2 linked regions of the Prosthecobacter dejongeii genome follow. The protein of the gene in region 2 interacts with the protein of the main gene of each other region in a pairwise test. Links are inferred from orthologs where the notes say so. Each region holds a gene or a part of one and is shown on either strand. Other genes may lie near its edges. The genes, in order: sucC and sucD.

Region 1 (7,239 bases), on a different replicon or contig from region 2:
GCATCATGCCGGAGAAAAAGTGTCGCTGCTCAACATTGACCTCATCACGGGCAAGACACACCAAATCCGCGTACAGGCATCCTCGCGTCAGCATCATGTGTTAGGCGACGACGTTTACGGGCACTTTGATCTGAACCGAAAACTCAAGAAAGATCTGGGACTCAAAAGACTCTTCCTGCATGCCCATCGGTTGACACTCAAACATCCCGCCAGTGGCCAAAAATTGAGCGTGGAAGCCCCTTTGGCGGAAGACCTCGCCAAAGTGCTCGACCGATTGGGACTGGACTGGAAACCCACCTAGACCTGCCATCCGTTTTAAGACAGCTTGCGCTTAAAGTCCTCGTAACCAAACCGGCGGATCACGCGCACTTCTCCCACGGCAGGATCATAGAGATCAATGTCTGGGTGAGGCACGCCATTAAAGGTGCTGGTCTTCACCATGGTATAATGCGCCATATCGGTGAAAACTAGCTTTTGGCCTAACTGCAAAGGTTCGGCAAAACTATATTCATTAATCACGTCGCCAGCCAGACAGGTTAGGCCACCCAAACGATATGTATGAGGCAGCACACCGGGAAGCTCAGCCCCCAGAATGTGCGGGCGGTAGGGCATCTCCAGCGTGTCTGGCATGTGCGCTGTGGCGGAGGTATCGAGGATGGCCGTGGGAATATCCGTCGGCACGATGTCCTGCACACTGGCAATGAGGTAGCCTGTATTCAGCGCCACGGCTTCGCCAGGTTCCAGATACACTTCTTTGCCCCAGCGTTCGCGGAAGCTGCGGATCACCCGCACCAGGCGCTCCACGTCATAGCCGTTGCGGGTGATGTGGTGGCCACCTCCCATGTTCACCCATTTCACCTGAGCCAGCAGCTTGGGAAAACGCCGCTCAACAGCCGCGAGCGTGCGCTCCAGCACATCCGAATCCTGCTCGCACAAAGCATGGAAATGCAGCCCTTCTAGACCACTGAGATCTTCATTTTCAATGCTTTCATCCCGGGTGCCCAGGCGGCAGCTTGGCGAGCATGGATCATACAGACTCACTTCCACCTCGCTGTGCTCTGGGTTCACCCGAATGCCCGGGCTAGGCGCATGCAGCCCCGCCGCACGCGCAGCATCCAACATCGGACGAAAGCGACGCCACTGACCAGGCGAGTTAAAACTGATGTGATGGGCGATGGGGATGATCTCCCGCATCTCTGCATCTTTAAAAGCAGGCGCATATACATGCAGTTCTTTGCGGAACTCCTCGTGGCCTAACAACGCCTCATGGATGCCACTAGCACAGCAGCCATACAGATACTGGCGCACCAGATCGAAAGTGGAGAACATGGAAAATCCCTTTAGCGCCAGCAGGATACGGGCACCGGAGCGCTGCTGCACATCCGCCAGCTTTTCCAGGTTTCGTTTTAGCAGGCCCAAGTCCACGACATAGGCAGGCGTCTCGACACTGGAGACATCGAAGGCTGGAGCAGGCTGTTCAAAGACATGGGGAGGGGTTGGGGCCATACGCGCAGCTTTTTTAGAGAGGTGCAGCGTCTGTGCCAGTGATAGTTTGCACACACCTCTTGCACGAAGGCAGCGGCCCATGATAAACCGGAATCTGTCATGCATAAAATCACGCCCTGCCTCTGCCTCCTCACCCTTTGCTGCCTGTCATCCCAGGCCCAGGCGGCGCCGCGTGACTGGACGGATGATACCGGACGAAAAGTGCAGGCAGAATTTGCCGGGATGCAGGGAGACAGTGTCCTGCTGCGCGTCAGCCCCGAAAAGACGATCCCCTTTCCCCTAGCTCGTCTTAGCGCAGAGGATCAGGCTTTCATCAAAGCTCAATCTGCCGCCCCCGTTGCCCCGCCGACAGCGGCGGATCCGAAACGCCTCCCCATCGAGCAACGCACCTGGCCTCAAAACGTCGAAGTCCCTGCACGCTCGGTGGAAATCAGCGTGGTTTCTGAAAGCGTGGCCGAACGAAAGTATGTGTATCAATCCGAAGCCTTCGAATTCACCTCTCAGGCCAAACTCGCCGGCAGCGTGATGAAGGAAGTCGCACGCACCTTTGAGGCCACCCGCTCCGTCGTGGAGGCGCTACCTTGGGGCATCGTCTGCCGCCCTCCAGAGGGCATGCCGCGTTTTAAAGCCGCCCTCTATGAATCCCGCCAGGACTACATCGAAGCTGGTGGACCGGAAAACTCTGGCGGTGTTTACAGCACAGGAGACAAGATTTTCAAAATCCCGTTCCCCAGCCTGGGTATGGAAAAGCGCGGCCAGACCTACTTCAAAAACGACAACTACAGCAATGGCACGCTGGTGCATGAAATCACCCACCAGCTCATGGATGAATACCTGGGTTTCCTACCCACCTGGATCATCGAGGGCACGGCAGAATACACCGAAATGCTGCCCTATAAATCCGGCACCTTTCGTGCCGATGCCCACAAGAGCGGCATGAAAGAAGATGCCAGCGTGTGGGAAAAGCAGGAAGGCTTCCAACCTGACATTGGCAAACTGGAAGAGCACATGACCATGACCCGGGAGGAGTGGACCGCCGCCTGCAGCAGCCCCACCAAAATGCGCGACATGTACCATCGCTCGCAACTGTTGGTCTATTATTTCTGCCACCTGGATGGCGACAAAAAAGGCACCCGCTTCATCCGCTTCATGGAGGCCGTGCATGGCGAAGTCACCGCCATGCGCGCCTTCTTTGCCGACCCACGTGTCAAACGCATGGAAGGCGGTCGTTTCAGCTACCCGCGCGAGCTTACCCCTCCTGACATGAGCGGGGCCGCCGCCTTCAAGCACCTGCCCATTCTGCTCGATGAACGTCCCTACGCCAAAATCGCCAGCGAGATCATCGCTGGCTATAAGGACATCGGCATCAAAGTGCGCGTGGAGTAACGTTGTAGTGGCTCAGTGATGCCCCGGCTTGCGCTTATGAATGCAGATGGAGTTACCATCGGGATCTGAGATCAGCGCCATGTGGCAGACGGGGGATTCATAAGGACCAAAGTAGGGCTCCACGCCCTTCTGCTTCAGCCACTTCAGGGACTCCTCAAAGTCCTCCACCTCCAGAGCCACCCCACCGCCATCCTTGCTCGGCTTCCACATCTCCCCACCAATGGTGATGGCCAGCGTGTGCGGCCCGATCTCATACTCTACCCAGGTCGGCTCCTGACCTTCTACTTCCGTCCACGCCTCTTCAGTGAGCATCGGAACAGGGATTTTGCAGCGCCAGCAGAAGTAGGTTTTTGGCATGATGAATGGTCCTTCAATCAGCAGGCCATGTTCAAGACTAACTTGGTTGACCTTGTCCATCAATCCCATCACTCGGAGAGTGATGAATACTGTACGCAAAAAGCTCCGAGGTCGCCCTCGGAGCTTTGAATGTTAAACTTGGACTGACCGACGCTTACGCCGCCTTGCCCACCGCCGCCACGATCTTCTGAGCCGCATCGGTGAGACCGTCGGCACTGGTGATGGCCAGGCCACTGCTGGCCAGAGTGGCCTTGCCAGCTTCGACGTTGTTGCCTTCCAGACGGACGACGAGAGGGATATTCAGGCTAACTTCCTGGGCTGCGGCGATGATGCCGTTGGCGATGATGTCGCAGTCCATGATGCCACCAAAGATGTTCACCAGGATGCCCTTCACATTTGGGTCGCCCAGGATGATTTTGAAGGCTGCGGTCACCTGCTCTTTCGTGGCACCACCGCCCACGTCGAGGAAGTTGGCAGGCTCACCCCCGTGCAGCTTGATGATGTCCATCGTGCTCATGGCCAGACCAGCACCATTGACGAGACAGGCGATGTTACCATCCAGACCGATGTAGCTCAGGCCGAACTCACTGGCAGCGACTTCACGTGGGTCTTCTTCAGTCGTGTCACGCATGGCGACGACGTCCTTCTGACGATAGAGAGCATTGTCGTCGAAGTTGAACTTCGCATCCAGAGCCACGACCTGACCATCGGTGGTGATGGCCAGCGGGTTCACTTCCACCAGGGAGCAGTCGCTTTTCAGGTAAAGATTCCAAAGTGCTGTGATGAGCTTCACCGTCTGGTTGGCCTGAGGACCTTTGAGGCCCAAAGAGGCAGCGATCTTACGGGCTTGGTAGCTCTGCAGACCGAGAGTCGGGTGGACGAATTCTTTGAGAATCTTCTCCGGGGTCTTCTCCGCCACTTCTTCGATGTTCATGCCGCCTTCCGTGCTGGCGATGAGGGCGTGACTGCTGCTCTGGCGATCAAACAGAATAGCGAAGTAATGCTCCTTGGCGATATCCACAGACTTGGCGATGAGCACCTTGCTCACCAGCTTGCCTTCCGGCCCTGTCTGGTGGGTGACGAGGGTCTGGCCCAGCATTTTGCCAGCGATGTCCTGCGCTTCAGCCGCTGTGTTGATCACATGCACGCCGCCTTTGAAACCGTTTTTAAAGGTGCCTTTGCCGCGGCCACCCGCATGGACTTGAGCCTTCACCACGAGGCCAGCGCCACCCAGTTCTTCGGCAATCTTGCCAGCTTCTTCAGCCGTGGAGGCAACTTTGCCAGGAGGTGTGGCGACACCGAATTTCTCAAACAGTTCTTTGGCCTGGTATTCGTGGATGTTCATGGAGCGGAAATGGGGGAAGGTCTGCACGTCCCGGCGCTGGGACGGTCGAGCATAGGAGGCAGAGGGCAGAGGTCAAGGAGAGGACCGTCAAAAGTCTCGCCTTTCCGTCATTCCTTTGCTCGACACAGCTCTGATCAGCTTAGTTGGGCAGGCTAGGGCTCTTTTTTCAGGTCGTCTCGCCACCAGGATCTGCCTTTGCGCTTTGGGCTCGGCCCTTTCTTTTCAGGAAGGGATCTTCACCACACCAACGGTCGTGTTATCCTGACGATCATAATTGATCCGACGAATGGCGAAGATGATGGCATCGGCGATCTTATCCGCCGTGGTGTTTTGACCAAAGTGAAGCAACTCCTCCAGAGCCTTTGAAGTAAGCGTGAAAATGCCGTCGCTAGCCGCGATGACGATGTCATCCGGAAGCAGCTTGATCGGATCCGCCGCGAAATCAATCAGCGCCATCTGTACCCCCATGACCGCGCTCTGCAAGGTGTGGCGATCTGGGTGGTGGGCAGCTTCCTCCACCGTCATCGTCCCAGCGCGCACGCGTTCCTCGAGGAGAGGCGTCAGCGAATGGTCGGCATTCAGTCGTGTGAGCAACCCGCGACGGTAAAGAAACAACGGCGAATCCCCCACACTGATCCATTGTACCTCCCGATGACTGACCAATACAGAGAGCATGGTGGTACCCATGGGAGGGGCCACCGATGGCATACGATCGGTGATGTATCCCAGCGTTTCATTGGCCGTATCCAGAGCCGTGCGTAGGCGCCAGCTAGCGTCACCCGGCTGCTCATGAAAGGCGCGGACAAACGCATTCACCGCGAGATAACTGGCCACACTGCCGCCCGCATGGGCACCCAGGCCATCCCCCACCACCAGCAGCAGCTTTTGCAGAGGCTCCTCGGTCATTTCAGCCGCATCGGCGAAGGCATAATAATCCTCCTGATTATCGCGACGCCCCTTGTATTGACGAGCGGCAAAGTCCTGCTCCTGCACAAAGGCTGGGGCAGTCGGTGGCGTGAAAACAGGCAGTGGAACAGGTGCGGTCACTCGGCGTAAAACTTGAAGATCGTGGTGTGCAGGTAAGGCTCTCCCGGGCGCACGGTCGCGCTGGGGAACTGCGGCTTATTGGGGCTATCGGGGTACTTCTGAGTCTCCAGGCAGAAGCCATGGCGGGCCTCATACACATGCCCAACTTTTCCCTTCACACCTTTGAGATGATTCCCGGTGTAAAGCTGCACCGCAGGGTCAGTGGTATGCACCTCCATCACACGGCCACTTTGGGGGTCTTTGGCACGCGCGGCCAGCTTCAGCCCGGGGCCGGGGAGCACGTAGTTGTGATCGTATCCCTTACCCTGTACCAGGGGTTTAAAATGGGCCGAAATGCGCTCCCCGATGAGATGAGGAGAGGTGAAATCCAGCGGTGTGTCCAGCAGGCTCACAATCTCCCCGGTCGGAATCAGGGCATCATCCGTCGCCGTGTAAGTCTCGGCCGGAATGCTGAGTTCGTGCCCCAAAACATCGCCACTGCCTTCCCCCGCGAGGTTAAAGTAACTGTGGTTCGTCAGGTTCACCACCGTGGGTTTATCTGTCGTGGCACGGTAATCAATCTTTAGCGCCCGGTCTCCAGTGAGGCTGTAGGTCACCGTACAGTCCAATTTACCAGGGAAACCCTCTTCACCATCGGCGCTGGTGTAGGCCAGTTCCACTGCGGTTTGCCCTTCCAGCACCCGGGCTTTCCAGACCTTTTTATCAAAGGCATCTTTACCGCCATGAATGTGATTTTTCCCAGAGTTCGCCGTCACCTCATATTGCACCCCATCAATCTGAAAGGAGGCCCCACCGATGCGGTTGGCATAACGGCCCGTGATGCAGCCAAAGTGCGGGTGCTTCCCCAGGTAGGGTTCCAAACTTTCAAAACCCAAAACCACATCCGCAATGGTGCCTTTCTTGTCGGGGACCTTCACAGAGACCAGGATGCCACCGTAGTTCGTGACCTGCACCTCAAGCCCTGCGGCATCGCGGAGGGTGAAAAGTTGCACCTCCTCCCCAGCCACCGTTTGTCCCCAGGGGGTGGAAACAACTTCGGCAGTAAGAGGCAGGGGCGACGTCATAAGAGCAGAAACAGCAGCGAACAGGGCGCAGCGAAACATGAAGGTAGGTGGGTTACAGCCTACCAGTGTGGCCTCTCCCACGGTCGGGCGCAAGACTCGATTCACGCCCCACTCCTTCCGCTAACTCTCTGAGCGTCAAACTATCGCAAGCGGCGGCGCAGCAGTAAAACCAGGCCCGACATACCGATCAGCATGGCACCACCCGGTTCAGGAATCGGCGCACAATCTCCCGTCAACGTCACATTATCCAAATAAAGAGCCCCACCAGAGCCACCCCAGGCATACAGCTCGACGTTGAAAGTCTCCCCACTGTATTCCGTCCCGAAGGGCAAGGGGGCGCTCCCCTGGGCAAAATCAAAGTCCAGCGCCGTCCACCCCGTGGCCGCAGCGAGGCTAACCGGGCCCGAATTCCGCTGCTGGATAACGCCAGCGGAATCAGCCCAGAAGATGGAGGCCATGATCGTATCTGGAGACGACAAATAGGGCCGCTTCACATCTACCGAAAGTCCGCTCAGCGTTCCCAGACTCGTCGCA
Region 2 (7,323 bases):
GGCGCTGATGCTGGCCTACATGAACGAGGAATCTCTGCGCATGACCCTTGAGAAAGGCCAGGCTGTTTACTGGAGCCGCAGCCGTAACCAGCTTTGGCACAAGGGGGAAACGAGCGGTGAATTTCAGGAAATTGTCGAAATCCGAACGGATTGCGACCAGGATGCACTCATCCTGCGGGTGATCCAGCACGGCGGTGGCTGCTGCCACACCAAGCGCAACAACTGCTTTTACCGTAAAGTCGTGGCCCCAAAACAAGGCGGGCTGGTGAAGCTGGCGATGGTGGAGTAGGCTCCCCCTCGTTTAAATTTCAGACCGCCGTTCCTTCCATGGAGCGGCGGTTTTTGTTTTAAAGGCGATTATGCAAGCGACTTCGAACATGGGGCTTGGCCTTTCACAAAAAACTCAATCAGTCGTCATTATTCAAAGCGCAGGGGGATGATGGAGGGAAAAGGGTGGGGTTTACCATCCACAGTGCCCGGCTTGAACTGCCAGTCCTTGCGTGCGGCTTCGATGCCTGGGAGGAAAATTTCGGCCTTCTCCCCAGTGACCAGGATCTGGTCTACATCCCCCTTTTCATTGATAATCACATGAGCTTTCGCAGTACCTCTCTGAAATCCTTGGGGCAGATAAGGCAACCTCAAAGAAATGAGGCGTGGTCGAACAATATTGCGACCCTGTTTTTCGTAGTTGGCTAATTGACCCGATAGTTTCTCGTGCTCAGCTAGGGAGAGGGGCTTCATGGGTCTGGTAGGTCTGCTTGGGCGTGGTGGTTGAGCGCGTAGAATAACGATTTCCGATTTACCTGCCCTATTTGGCGGGGCTCGGAAGTTTTTCATTAGGTTGCTTCGCAGGCGCTCTTGATCCTTTGTGGGCACCGAGCCGAGAAAATTGACGTCCTTCACTCTGCCGTCTGGGTTGAGTGTGAGTTCAATGCTGGTGAGGCCCGACTCCGACGGCGAAGTGGGAGACGGTTCTGGCTCGTGGGTGGTGCAACTGGTCAAGCCACTGAGGATGACGAGCGCGGTAAAAAGCTGGGCTGCTGGGGTGAGCTTGATCATTACGAAAGGTGCTGTGTGCCTAGTCCTGAGCATGTGGCCTTGTCAAAGGGGGGCTGATTTTATTCAGGACCGCTCCTTGACGCTGCGTGTCGAGTTTCTATGATGGAGTGCCCACGCCTGGGCAGCCCAGTTTTCCGCCCCCACACCATCATGGCCATCCTCGTTGACACAAACACCCGCATTCTCGTCCAAGGCATCACGGGGGACTTCGGTTCCCGCCACGCTAAGGCATCGCTTGATTATGGCACGCAGCTCGTGGCCGGTGTGACCCCTGGCAAAGGTGGCCTGACCTTCGATCACGGCAGCCACAAGGTGCCTGTGTATGACACCGTGGCCGAGGCCGCCAAGCAGAGCGGTGCCACCGTCAGTGTAATCTTTGTGCCACCGCCCTTCGCGGCTGATGCCATCCTGGAAGGTGTGGATGCCGGTCTGGACCTCGTCGTTGCGATCACCGAAGGTATCCCGGTCAATGACATGATCCGCGTGAAAGCCGCCATGAAAGGCAGCAAGACCCGCCTCATCGGCCCGAACTGCCCGGGTCTAGTCACCCCAGGTCTGGGTGAAAAATCCCACGGTGGCTGCCGTATCGGCATCGCCCCCGGCTACATTCACAAGCGTGGCAATGTGGGCGTCGTCAGCCGCTCCGGCACTCTCACCTATGAGGCCGTCTGGCAGCTCACCACCCGTGGTTACGGCCAGAGCACCTGTGTCGGCATCGGCGGAGATCCGGTAAATGGCACCAACCATTTGGACATCCTGAAGATGTTCAATGAAGATCCTGAGACCGAGGCCATCATCATGATTGGCGAGATCGGTGGCAATGCTGAAGTCGAAGCCGGCCTCTGGGCAAAAGAAAACGTGAAGAAGCCTATCGCGGCCTTCATCGCTGGTGCCACCGCTCCTCCAGGACGTCGTATGGGCCACGCTGGTGCCATCATCGGTGGGGCAGATGATACGGCAGAGGCCAAAAAGCGTATCTTGGCTGAGTGTGGAATTTCCGTGGCTGATTCCCCGGCCGATATGGCTGCGGCTCTGCTCAAAGTGTGGGGCAAATAAGCTCCATTTCGGCAGCCTCAATGCCATGTTTTCAAGGCGCATCCTGGTTTTCAGGATGCGCTTTTTAGTTAGGGTTAGGTCATCAGATCATCAACTGGGAGATTCTGTGAGAACTTGCCGCAGCTTTGTCAGTAAAGTCTCGGCAGTGTAGGGTTTTGGGATGAAATGTTTGACACCTGCATTCATGGCATTGGCCACCATGTCGCTCACATTAAGTCCACTCGCGGCAATGATCTGTGCGTGAGGATTGATGCGTAGCAAAACGGGGATGGTCGTCGGGCCATCCATGACGGGCATCATCATGTCCGTCAGGATGGCGGAGATGGCGTCTTTCTGCATCGCATAATAGGCTGTGGCTTCGGCCCCGTCATTGGCTAGCAAGACACGGTAGCCGAAAGCTTCCAGTGTCTGCCGGGTGATCTGGCGCACGGCATCTTCATCATCCACCACCAGGATCAGCTCTCCCTGGCCACGGGGGAGATCTACAGGTTGGGCCTCGCTCAGTTCAGGGGGGGGATCCGTCTGAGCTGGGAGATAAACATGGAACTGGCTACCGATGCCCAGCTCACTGTGCACACGTATGAAACCGCCGTGGCTTTTGATGATAGCCAGTGTGGTAGAAAGGCCCAGACCGGTGCCTTTACCGAGTTCCTTGGTCGTGTAAAAGGGCTCGAAGATGCGCTCGATGGTTTTGGTGGTCATCCCTGTTCCTGTATCCATCACCTTCAACACGATGTAGGGGCCGGGCTCAGCCTGCAGGTTCATTCCCGCAGAAGTCTTTTCTAAAACTTCGTTATGGGCCGAAAGGGTTAGCGTTCCGCCATCCGGCATCGCATCGCGTGCATTGACACAGAGATTCACCAAGACTTGGTGCAGTTGAGTCGGGTCTCCTTGGACGATCCATAAATCATCTGGCACATGAGTCTTGACCTGGATGCTTTTGAAGAAGGTTTCGTTCGCGATTTTTTCGACTTCCTGAATTAGGTGTCCGATGCGCACGTCAAGTTGTTGGCTTTCAACTCCACGAGCAAAGGAAAGAACTTGGCTGACCATGTCAGCTCCTCTTTTGGCACTGCCTTCGATGGTCGAAAGAATGTTGAGGCGATTGCTGTCAGACTCATGAAGCTTCAACAGCTCGATGGCCATCATGATGGGAGCTAGCACATTATTGAGATCATGCGCGATGCCGCCCGCCAGTGTGCCGATACTTTCCATTCGTTGGGCACGTAGGAATTGTTGCTCCAGTTTTTTGCGTTCAGTGATGTCCGTATTGATGGCCAGGATCGCCTTCGGTTCGCCACTCTCACTACGCACGAGCGTCCAGCGTGCTTCGACGATGATGTCCTGCCCATCTTTATTTGTCTGCTGAAGTTCGCCATGCCACTCGCCTTTTTTGATCGTGGCAGCAGTGGCTTCCTGAAAGGCTGAAGGGTCTTTATACAGCATTTCTTGGATGGACTTGCCCAGGGCTTCCTCCTTCGTCCAGCCATAGAGTCGTTCGGCACTGTGGTTCCAGTAGAGGATATGGTGTTCCAAACTGCGCATCAGGATGGCATCTTGGGCCTTGTCCAGCAGCGTGGCCTGTTCTCGCAACTTGATCTCCGCCGCTTTGCTGTCGGTGACATCGCGGGAAATACCGATGAGGCCGATAACGTTGCCTTGATTATCCCGGTAGGGGGCCTTGGTGGCACTGTAGGTACGTGTCACCCCTGCGGCCGTCAGGATTTCTTCGGTGATGAGCACTTGATTCGTGGACATGACTTGACGGTCACTGTCCCTGACCACACGGGCTCCCTCCGGCCCAAAGAGGAAGAGGTCATCTTGGCCTAGCACTTCTTCGACAGATCTTCCTACGAGCTTGCAGGCTCCTTCATTGAAAAGGAGATAACGACCTTCGAGATCTTTTACGAAAACAGCATCGGGCGTTCCTTCTGCCACTGCCCTTAGAAGGTCGGTGGTCAGTTGCATCTTGGTTTCTGTTTCCACCTGTTCCGTGATGTCCCGGCAGGTGCCGAGGGCGCGCTGGGGCTGCTCATTTTCATCCTGGAATACTTGCCAGCGCTCCTGGATGTATTTAATCCTCCCATCTGGCATCCGTAGCCGGTGCTTCAACTCACATGGCGTTTCAAGGTGCAACGAATTTAAGAAGGCTGCATTCACGGCCTCGCGGTCATCTGGATGGACGATCTGAAGAAAGGCCTCATGGGTCGGGTGGAAAGTCGCTTCATCAGTCTCATGAATGCGGTGAGCTTCTGCGGACCATTGCACCTCGAAAGTCTGGAGATTGGTTTCCCAACTTCCGACCTTGGCTACTGCTTGGGCGGTCACCAGCCTCAGCCGCTCCTTATCGAGCTCTTTGGCGAGCAGTCGCAGTTCTTGTTCGCTCTTTTCAAACGCTACCTGAGATCTGTGCTTGTCCGTGATGTCGTGGGTGGTGCCAATCATTTTCAGAGGTGCGCCCGTGGACTCATCGAATAAAAGGTGAGCAATCTCCTGCACGATGCGTTCTTCACCATCTGGGCGGATGAGCCGATGAACGACAGAGTAGGGTTTTTTCTCTCGAAGGGCTTCAGCGACAGCCTCACGAATAGCCTCATGGTCATCAGGATGCACGAGGCGGAAAAAGAGCTCATTGGTCACCTCAATGCTTCCAGGTTCATACCCGGCGAGGCGGAACATTTCATCGGACCAACGCATCGGATTGGCCGCGCGATCTTCGAGGTCTTTCAAATCCTGCTCCCAACTCCCAAAGTGACCGATTCTCTGCGCTGCGGCTAGGCTGGCCTCATTCGCACGCAGAGCTACTTCTGTTTCGCAGTGTTGCTGAAGGGTCTGTTTGAGCTCTAAGTTCTCCTGCTGAAGTTTGAGCCATGCCTCATCCTGCTCGAGGCCAGATGCTGAGGTGTTGTTCACCCATTTCACTGTATGACCCTTTTCCCTCAGCAGAGCCGCCACCTCGTGGAGGTTGGTTTTCTTATCATCAACGATCAAGACAGGAGTCATGGGCGGTGGGGTGATGGTCAAATCTACTGTTCCGTGGATCAGGCAGACTGGCGGTGTGGCTGGGGCTGCTTACTGAATGGAAGTCATGGCAAGGAGGATCCACCGGTCTTGATCGTGCCAAACTAGGTCGAAGGGACTCATGAAAGGGGGGGAGATAAAGGTTCCTCAAGCACTTTCTTCAGCATCTTCAGCAGAGTGTCCGCCGTGTAGGGTTTGGGTAAAAAGTGCCGGATACCAGCACTCATGGCCTTGGCTACCATGCCGTTCGCATTGAGACCACTGGCGGCAATGATGCGCACTTGAGGATTCATGCGGATGAGGACAGGAATGGTCGAAGGGCCATCCATCACTGGCATCATCATGTCTGTGATGACTGCGGCGATGTTTTGCTTTTGCACGGCAAAAAGTGCCGTTGCTTCAGCTCCGTCAGCGGCGGTGATGACTTTATACCCAAAGGCCTCCAGTGTCTGAGTGGTAATATTGCGCACAGAAGCTTCGTCATCCACGACGAGGATTAACTCTCCTTGGCCTCGCGGCAGTTCGACCCGTTCCTCTGCGTCTTCTATGCCAGCACTGTGATCTAGGGCGGGTAGATAAACTCGAAAGCGCGTGCCCATGCCGACTTCGCTGTAAACCCGGATAAAGCCACCGTGGCTTTTGATGATGGCTTGGGTTGTGGAGAGCCCTAGACCTGTGCCTTTACCCAGCTCTTTGGTGGTGAAAAAGGGCTCAAAGATTCTTTCGAGAATTTGTGGGGTCATACCCACACCTGTATCCTCTACCTGGATCACGACATAAGGCCCGGGAGTTGCATCCAAATTCATGGCGGCGTAGTGCTCATCCATTCTCTGATTGCAGGCAGAGAGCATTAACTTACCGCCTTGAGGCATCGCATCTCGCGCATTCACACAAAGGTTGATCAAGACCTGATGCAGTTGAGTGGGGTCTCCCTGCACTTGCCATAATTCGTTTGGAAAGTCCGTCTCCACCGTGATGCTTTTGAAGAACGTCTCGTTGGCAATTTTTTCCACTTCATGAAGTAGGCTGCCGATCTCAAGATCCAGGTGCTGGCCTTCCACTCCACGGGCGAAAGAAAGCACCTGCTTGACCATTTCAGATCCTCTGCGTGCACTCGCTTCGATGGTTGAAAGGATGCTAAGCCGGCGACTATCCGTCTCATCCATCTGTAGGAGTTCGATGGACATCATGATGGGCGCGAGCACATTGTTTAAATCGTGAGAGATCCCTCCGGCCAGAGTTCCAATGCTTTCCATGCGCTGAGCCCGGAGGAATTGCTGCTCGAGTTTTTTGCGATCACTCTGGTCTGTCATTCCCCCGATCATCCGGATTGCTTTGCCCTGAGTATCGTAAATGATGTGGCCACGATCCATCACGTCAGCATACTGTTCATCCTGCCGCCGAAAGCGATACTCTGCCGTCCAGGATTCTTCGCCGCTATCAATGGCGTGGTGGATGCTGGCGATCGTGGCTTCTTTTTCCTCAGGGTGGATACGATCGTACCAGGACTGAATGGTGGGATCAATCTGGTCACGCTGGTAACCAAAAAGGGTTTCAAATCCCTCATTCCACCAAATCATGTTTGTTTGGAGATTCCAATCCCAGATGGCGTCATTCGTGGCTTTAGAAAGCATGCGAAACCGCTCTTCACTTTCCCGGATTTGTTCGTCTGCCAGTTTGCGTTCCGTGATGTCACGCATGGTTCCCACGATGCGCTCCACGCGCCCGCTTTCATCTAAAACGGGCACGCCATGCTCATGTACCCAGCACTGGCTGCCGTCTGGGCGTGTGACACGGAACTCGACATTGGTGGCTTGGCCTGCAAGCTGAAGTTCAAAGGCCTTTTCCGCGAAAGGCAGGTCTTCAGGGTGGATGTATTTGAGGTAAGAGAGTGGGTCGGCATACACGCTTTCACAGGATCTTCCCCAGAGCTGAGCATACGCTTGATTCGTGTAGAGTAGGCGTTTTTGAATGACATCGTAATTGTAAAAGATCTCTCCGATGTTTTCTGCCATCTCATGAAAGCTCCGTTGGGTTTCTTGCAGCGATGTCTCCGCTTGCAGGCGGTGTTCCTCTTGCATGCGGGCCTCAATCGCAAAGGAGATGTTGCTGGCGAGGGCCCCCAGTAGAGCCAGTTCTTCTTCCTGAAAGCACTCAGCGTGGTCTCCATACACTGTGTAAACCCCG

What was found.
Region 1: the proteins of sucD (region 2) and sucC interact in binary tests that used the Escherichia coli proteins (3 or more experiments, as listed by UniProt). The link is inferred for Prosthecobacter dejongeii from one-to-one orthologs.

The regions. Positions count from the first base shown.
Region 1 is NZ_JACHIF010000010.1:84,371-91,609, forward strand. Bases 2,500-5,339 are described here. They hold sucC (ADP-forming succinate--CoA ligase subunit beta), read right to left. Parts: upstream 4,595-5,339; coding sequence 3,404-4,594; downstream 2,500-3,403. Other genes in these bases: HNQ64_RS19790 (SHD1 domain-containing protein), read left to right, coding at 2,500-2,892; HNQ64_RS19795 (VOC family protein), read right to left, coding at 2,905-3,249; HNQ64_RS19805 (protein phosphatase 2C domain-containing protein), read right to left, coding at 4,817-5,339. In the rest of the region: HNQ64_RS19780 (RluA family pseudouridine synthase), read left to right, coding at 1-301; nspC (carboxynorspermidine decarboxylase), read right to left, coding at 316-1,506; more of HNQ64_RS19790, read left to right, coding at 1,606-2,499; more of HNQ64_RS19805, read right to left, coding at 5,340-5,641; HNQ64_RS19810 (aldose epimerase family protein), read right to left, coding at 5,638-6,810; HNQ64_RS19815 (hypothetical protein), read right to left, coding at 6,846-7,239. UniProt on the Escherichia coli protein: Succinyl-CoA synthetase functions in the citric acid cycle (TCA), coupling the hydrolysis of succinyl-CoA to the synthesis of either ATP or GTP and thus represents the only step of substrate-level phosphorylation in the TCA.
Region 2 is NZ_JACHIF010000008.1:55,934-63,256, forward strand. What follows is about bases 239-3,162. They hold sucD (succinate--CoA ligase subunit alpha), read left to right. Parts: upstream 239-1,209; coding sequence 1,210-2,115; downstream 2,116-3,162. Other genes in these bases: hisI (phosphoribosyl-AMP cyclohydrolase), read left to right, coding at 239-289; HNQ64_RS17340 (energy transducer TonB), read right to left, coding at 418-741; HNQ64_RS17350 (PAS domain S-box protein), read right to left, coding at 2,206-3,162. In the rest of the region: more of hisI, read left to right, coding at 1-238; more of HNQ64_RS17350, read right to left, coding at 3,163-5,118; HNQ64_RS17355 (PAS domain-containing protein), read right to left, coding at 5,256-7,323. UniProt on the Escherichia coli protein: Succinyl-CoA synthetase functions in the citric acid cycle (TCA), coupling the hydrolysis of succinyl-CoA to the synthesis of either ATP or GTP and thus represents the only step of substrate-level phosphorylation in the TCA.